DNA from 2 places in the Peribacillus sp. NPDC097198 genome. Region 1 is predicted to be linked to the other one. Evidence: riboswitches for the same ligand, from Rfam matches in the RefSeq annotation. Region 1 holds a riboswitch; the other holds the start of a gene.
What was found. Region 1 has a riboswitch for glycine ahead of ACIQXQ_RS16940 (amino acid permease). Riboswitches for the same ligand answer to the same signal wherever they lie in the genome.
Positions count from the first base shown of each region.

Region 1 (3,425 bases):
ATCGGATTGTGACATAAGCCGATTTTCTTTTGCGTATTTCCAAATGGCCGGAAGTAGCCAATAGGATAATACATAAGACAAGGTAATATAAATGAGGACGTATAAAGCGGGCGCACCCTTTCCATAAGCCCAGCCGCTTCCTCCAAGGAAGGAGAAGGTTGTGTAAATTTCCCCTGCCATCAATAGAAAGACGAATATGGCACCAAAACCGCGGCCGCCCACCGTCCATTGTTCCAGGTTCATGTCTTTTCCTTTTGTCGAACGGATCCCAAGAAAAATCGATAAAAGTAAAAATGCTAAAATAATGATAAGAGCAATATTCATTCTTCTTCACCTTCTCGGTTCCTAGGATCCAACTTATACATGACGGCTAGAGTGACGGAAGTGAGCACGACCCACATCGCCATCCAAAACATATAAAAAGGCATCCCCAATACATAAGGTTCTACTTTATTAACAAAAGGAAGAAACCCTAATATGCCGATAAAAGGAACGAGTGTAAGAATATATAATACTTTCATGAAGCAACCCCTCCATTCTAAATATGTTTCACAGATTATGATGTTTTTCTAAAAAAATGTTTCCGTAATACCTAGTACCTTACACTAATTCGATAAAAAAATTAATAGTGTGGCAGAAAAAAATATTCGTCACGCTTCATTTTACTCTCTCATTTAATCACAGGAAAATGGGATAGGAAGGTAGACTTCCGTATCCCAAAATTCCTCGTTCATTTTTTTCGATAGTTATATATGACAACTAAAAGAATGAACCAAAGCGGTGTCAGCAATAATGACGGCCTGGTCGCCTCAGCAAACAGCATGACGATCAAGATGAAGATAAACAGCCCTAAGATTACATAGTTGATGAAAGGTGTTAAGGGAGCCCTGAAAGTGGACGTAGCCCTTAAGTCCGGACGTTTTTTCGTATACCGGATATGGGAAATCAAGATGATGCTCCAGACCCATAGGAAGCAGATTGCACTAATCGTTGTCACGATGGTGAAAGCTTGCTCCGGTATGATTTTACTTAATAATGCCCCAATGGAGACAACGATGGTAGACGTAACCAATGCATTGCTCGGAACAGCACGTTTATTTAATTTCTTAAGTTTTGCAGGTGCTTCGTTATTGTTGCTCAAGGTATAAAGCATGCGGCTTGTTGAAAACAATCCACTGTTTCCGGCAGAAGCGGCTGATGTCAACACGACGAAATTGATAATCCCTGCAGCAACCGGAATCCCGATCAAGGCGAAGACCTCCACGAATGGGCTGCTCGCGGCATCGAGCTGTGTCCATGGATTGACGCAAAGGATGACGGTGATGGCACCGATATAGAAAAGCAATATCCGGACAGGGATCTTATTGATCGCTGACGGGATGTTTTTTTTCGGATTGGCGGTTTCGGCCGCTGTCACTCCAATGATTTCGACACCAACAAAGGAGAAGACGACTAGCTGTAGGGAAAGCAAAAAGCCGGATGCGCCGTTCGGGAACATGCCCCCATGACTCCAAAGGTTGTTGAGGGAAACGGTTCCTGTATCGGTTTGGAAGCCAATGATGAGTAAGACAATTCCCACAACGATCAAGGCGACGATCGTGATGACTTTAATGAGGGAGAACCAGAACTCCAATTCTCCGAATAGCTTCACGGTCAACAAATTCAATCCTAGTAGAATCACCAAGCAGGCAAGTGCAGGGATCCATTGCGGAATGTCGAACCAATATTGCATATAGACCCCGACAGCGATGATATCGGCCATGGCCGTCATGATCCAACAGAACCAGTAGGTCCAGCCAGTCACGAAACCAGCCCACGGTCCGATGTATTCCGTGGCGAATTCGGTGAATGAGGAATATCCCGCGTTGGACAACAGCAATTCCCCTAAAGCCCTCATGACGAAAAACAAGGCAATCCCGATAATCAGATACGAAAAGATAATGGAGGGTCCCGCCAACTGTATGGCTTTTCCGGATCCCAAAAATAACCCGGTCCCGATGGTTCCTCCTATGGCGATGAGTTGTACATGTCGATTTTTCAAATCCCTTTTCAATTCTTGTTTAGCCAATTTGTGCGCCCCCGTTGTTATAATTCTTGAATGTGAAGTACATGGTCCGTTGATTCCAATCGATCACCAGGGCAATGAATCTGTCCAGTTTAGTAGCGATTTCACTTCGTTTTTTTAGTGATGATTGAAAAAAGACAATAAAAAAAGAGATTGGAAGCTACCAATCTCGAAAGGTTAAAGAATAACAAATATTCGTTACTCTTCTGTCCTTTTGCCTGAGATTGTGAATCCTTCGGCGCTGCACGTGTGTACAGTCTCTCCAGAAGCTGCTCCTGCTATAGTGTGATCCATAGCATTCATCGCTTGCTTAGTATGTGGTTGTCAATAAATGATCGCTGTGAAAGATGAAATTCTTTTTGGCAACTCATTTATTCTTTTAAAATAATAATGGAATTCTATCACTATTTTGATTTTGGGTCAAAGGGATATATTGTAAATGTGGTGGGGGGTGAATCTATATGACCAGTTTGATGCCCAAAAACGATGCGAACCCCGAATCAGTTTGATAAGAACATTTTTTCATAGTCCCTTTTAAGAATGGCCATGATGATCTCGTCCGAATATTTTCCGTTGAAATATAAAGACTCTCGTAAAATCCCCTCTTTGATAAAGCCAACTTTTTCATAGGCTCTAATTCCACGTAAATTATGGCTGAATACTTCCAGTTGCAGACGATTTAAAGCCAATTCTTCAAAAACAAATGCTAAAACAAGTCGGATAGCTTCTGTACCATACCCTTTGCCCGTTAATTCAATGGCATTCATCGAAATTCTAAATCCTGCCTTTTTGTCCTCTTCGTCCATATCAGAGATGGATAATTCCCCGATCATCCGATCGCTTTCGTTTAAGCAAATGGCTAGATCATGGCGTGATGGATCTTCACGTACATTCTTTATATGACATTGAAGCTGCTCTAAAGTGAATATAGATTTTGTTCCTGTCATATACCGTATCTCCTCATCCTTTGTATTTTCTAAAAGGATAGGTGCATCCGATTCTTTTAAATAGCGGAGATAGATTCTTTCTCCTATTAATTTCATTGTCTTTCCTCCTCTCATTAACGTCGATACTTACTTTCAATAGTACATAGGATTTCTTCACACGTATAGGGAGAGAACCATTACCAATCATGTCCTCCTATCCATTGCTTCTAGACGGCCAAAAGTGTTTTTCCTAAAAGTACATTTGTATTTCTACGGAATATTTATTATTATAAGATAAGGAAATGCTTTTGTGAGTAGAGTTCTTTAGGAAGCATTGTAAATCTATTAAATTACTTATCTTAAATAAGGATTAGAGAATCGTCATTTTATGCTTGTACATCTGGGGGAGTTATCATGTCAAATAAAGAATTAAC
Region 1 is NZ_JBIWDO010000010.1:103,361-106,785, forward strand. Features, by position in the region: gene ACIQXQ_RS16930 (sodium:solute symporter family protein) at 1-324, opposite strand, end outside; gene ACIQXQ_RS16935 (DUF3311 domain-containing protein) at 321-521, opposite strand; gene ACIQXQ_RS16940 (amino acid permease) at 731-2,068, opposite strand; glycine riboswitch at 2,262-2,341, opposite strand; gene ACIQXQ_RS16945 (GNAT family N-acetyltransferase) at 2,566-3,108, opposite strand; gene ACIQXQ_RS16950 (amino acid permease) at 3,406-3,425, shown strand, end outside.

Region 2 (3,425 bases), on a different contig from region 1:
TTCGGTGGCAATCAATACCTGGATTTTCTTCTGGAATAGTTCCTTCATCCAATCTTTTTTACCACGCTTAAACCCTCCGCGGAATGGAACGGATGAAATGCCATGCTGTTGCAGGTACCATTGTAGATAAAGCTGTGTAGCGCGATATTCGGTGAAAATAATGACCTTGTCATCAATTTTCTTAATAAGTTCCAAAGCCTTCTCTGCCTTTGAATTTTGTTCGGTGAGGTTTACTTTCTCAAACAGATCATCTAATCTTGCTTCAAAGTCAGCCGATGGTTCTTTGTATTTTTCCTTCATATTCTTCAATGTATAGTAGACTGCTTCTCGGCTGCTGCATGCTTCCCTTTGAAGGGTGAGTGAAGAAAAAGCACTTCCTTTTGTTCCGTCTGATATTGGTTTAAACTTCGTTACGGCATCATACAAGGCTTGTTCAGTTGGTGAAAATTCAATGATGATCGTCTCTACACGCCGTTTCGTCCATTCAATACCAGTATCGGCACGTCGGTTTCTTATCATGACCGTATTGACAAGCTCCTTTAAGTGCTCATCTTCTAGAATGTTCCGGCCTTTCCCTTTGTATTTTTCGGAAAAGAGTGCGGCATTTCCTAGGTGTCCAGGCTTTAATAATGAAACGAGATTAAAGATTTCCTCGATTTTATTCTGAATGGGTGTAGCGGTCAGCAACAAACAGAATTTCTTTTTAAGATTTTGGACAAATTCATAATTTTTCGTTTTATTATTTTTAAGTTTATGAGCTTCATCAATAATGATAAAGTCATATTCTTGATTGAAAATGATATCCCGATGGGGGGCTCGCTTAGCCGTATCGATGGAGGATATGACGATGTCGCATGATTCCCATACATAACTCTTCCTTTGAACGACTGCAGGAATATGAAACTTCGTATTCAGTTCGAAAGCCCATTGGGTGACAAGTGATGCGGGTACAAGGATCAAAACCTTTTTAACCAGTCCCCGAATCATATATTCTTTTAAAATCAATCCCGCTTCGATAGTCTTACCAAGACCGACCTCATCAGCCAATATGGCTTTGCCATTCATCTGTTCAACCACCTGACGTGCAGCCTCTAATTGATGGGGAAGGGGAGTCAGTTGTTGAAGGTGCTTAGGCGCTTGTAAGCCTTCGAAATCAGGAATAATTAGGTTCTCTTCCATTTGGATGGCCAGTTTATAAAGATCCCAATTTCCCCATGGACCGTCGTTTTCCATCTTTTGCAGAAATTCATCATTCCAATCAGAACTGAAGGATATATTGATTTTCATTGATTCTTGCTCCTTCTTAAAACATAATTTTCTTAGTTTCTTTAGACCATGAACTTTTTTATAGGTTAATAAAATCTTTCTCCACGAAAGTTATTGCAGAGTAAAGTATCTTAGGGTAGGATGTAAATATATTTAGAAAATTGCAATAGTACTGAAGTTAGAAGGAAAATATTCTTCTTGGATAATAATTTTAGTTATTATAGTATTAGCATTTGGATAGTGCTTTATCCAAAGATCAACAATGAGCAGATTGGTACCCATTTCACGCAAATGGATGACCATCAGGTGGGGAATTTTCAGTCTTTTCCATCAATATGCGGGTGAGGATAAGGGGAGAGACTACCATCTACATATGTAGCGCCGAAGGAGCAAACTTAGCAGTGAATCTCTCAGGCAAATGAACTCTTATCGGACGCGACTCTGGAGAGCGCCAATTATTTAATGACGGCCACCAAAGGGGAAAACCTATAATAATAGGTAAACTTTCAGGTTTCAGGACAGAGAAAAAGCCATTTTGGCTTTCTCTGTCCTTTTTTGTGTCTTTTTTTTAAGGAATATCAGGTGAAAGAGAACAAGCAAAAAAATTGAAGGAGGTCATTTTTTGAGCGATTTAAAAAGAACGCCATTATTCGAGGTTTACAGTGAGCACGGTGGAAAAACGATCGATTTTGGTGGGTGGGAACTGCCCGTGCAGTTTACCGGCATAAAAGATGAACACGAAGCTGTGCGTACAAGAGGTGGCTTATTTGATGTGTCGCATATGGGAGAGATTGAGGTAAAAGGTTTCGGGAGCCTTTCTTTTTTACAAAAGATGCTGACGAATGACGTAGCCAAGCTGAAACAGGGCGGAGCGCTATACACAGCCATGTGTTATGAAAATGGGGGGACCGTGGACGATCTTATCGTTTACCAAAAAGCGGAAGAGGATTATCTGCTTGTGGTCAATGCAGCCAACATCGAGAAAGACTTCAATTGGCTTCAGGCGAATGGTATGGAAGGTGTCAGCATCAATAATGTTTCAAACGATTATGCGCAACTTGCTCTGCAGGGTCCTCGAGCGGAGAAAGTATTGCAGAAGATTACCGAGCAAACCGATTTAAGCACAATTGGCTTTTTTAAATTTAAAGAAGATGTCCACATTCATAATATATCCACGATGGTTTCACGTACAGGGTATACGGGGGAAGATGGTTTCGAGATATATTGCCGAAGTGAGGATGGTCCAGCCCTCTGGAGAAAAATTTTGGAAGCTGGTAAAGATGATGGGATACAACCGATTGGGCTGGGAGCCCGTGATACCCTTCGATTCGAAGCGAAACTACCGCTTTATGGTCAAGAGCTTTCGCCGGACATCACCCCAATCGAAGCGGGGATTGGTTTTGCGGTTAAACCGGATAAGGCGTCAGACTTTTTTGGAAAAGCCGTGCTTGCCGAACAAAAGGAAAAAGGGGCACCACGTAAGCTTGTTGGAATCGAAATGATTGACAGAGGTATACCTCGGCATGGCTATAAAGTATATAACGGGGAGAAACTCATTGGCGAAGTGACGACAGGGACTCAGTCACCAACATTGAATAAAAATGTAGGATTGGTCCTTATCGATAAAAATCACTCAAGTCTATCCACGGAAGTAGAAGTGGAAATCCGTTCTAAGAGACTGAAAGCCATTGTTATCCAAGCACCTTTTTATAAAAATACACGAAAATAGAAGGGAATGGTCCATAAGATGAAACATCGTTACTTACCGATGACAGAGCAGGATAAAAAAGAAATGTTGGAAGTTATAGGGGTCACATCCGTCGATGATCTCTTCAGCGATATACCAGAAAATGTCCGATTTCAAGGTGAATATGACATAAAACCAGCAAAATCAGAGCCAGCCTTAATGAAGGAACTATCGAAACTGGCTTCCAAAAATGCGGATTTGAAAAACTATGCATCTTTCCTTGGGGCTGGTGTGTATGATCATTATTCACCTGTCATCGTCGATCACGTCCTATCCCGTTCGGAGTTTTATACAGCCTACACTCCCTATCAACCGGAAATTTCTCAAGGAGAGCTTCAGGCCATCTTTGAATATCAAACGATGATATGTGAATTGACGGGTATGGAGGTGGCGAATTCCTCGATGTATGACG
Region 2 is NZ_JBIWDO010000004.1:32,145-35,569, forward strand. Features, by position in the region: gene ACIQXQ_RS07900 (DEAD/DEAH box helicase) at 1-1,287, opposite strand, end outside; glycine riboswitch at 1,608-1,702, shown strand; glycine riboswitch at 1,706-1,790, shown strand; gene gcvT (glycine cleavage system aminomethyltransferase GcvT) at 1,889-2,995, shown strand; gene gcvPA (aminomethyl-transferring glycine dehydrogenase subunit GcvPA) at 3,014-3,425, shown strand, end outside.
Region 2: another riboswitch for glycine. It lies ahead of gcvT (glycine cleavage system aminomethyltransferase GcvT); the one in region 1 lies ahead of ACIQXQ_RS16940 (amino acid permease).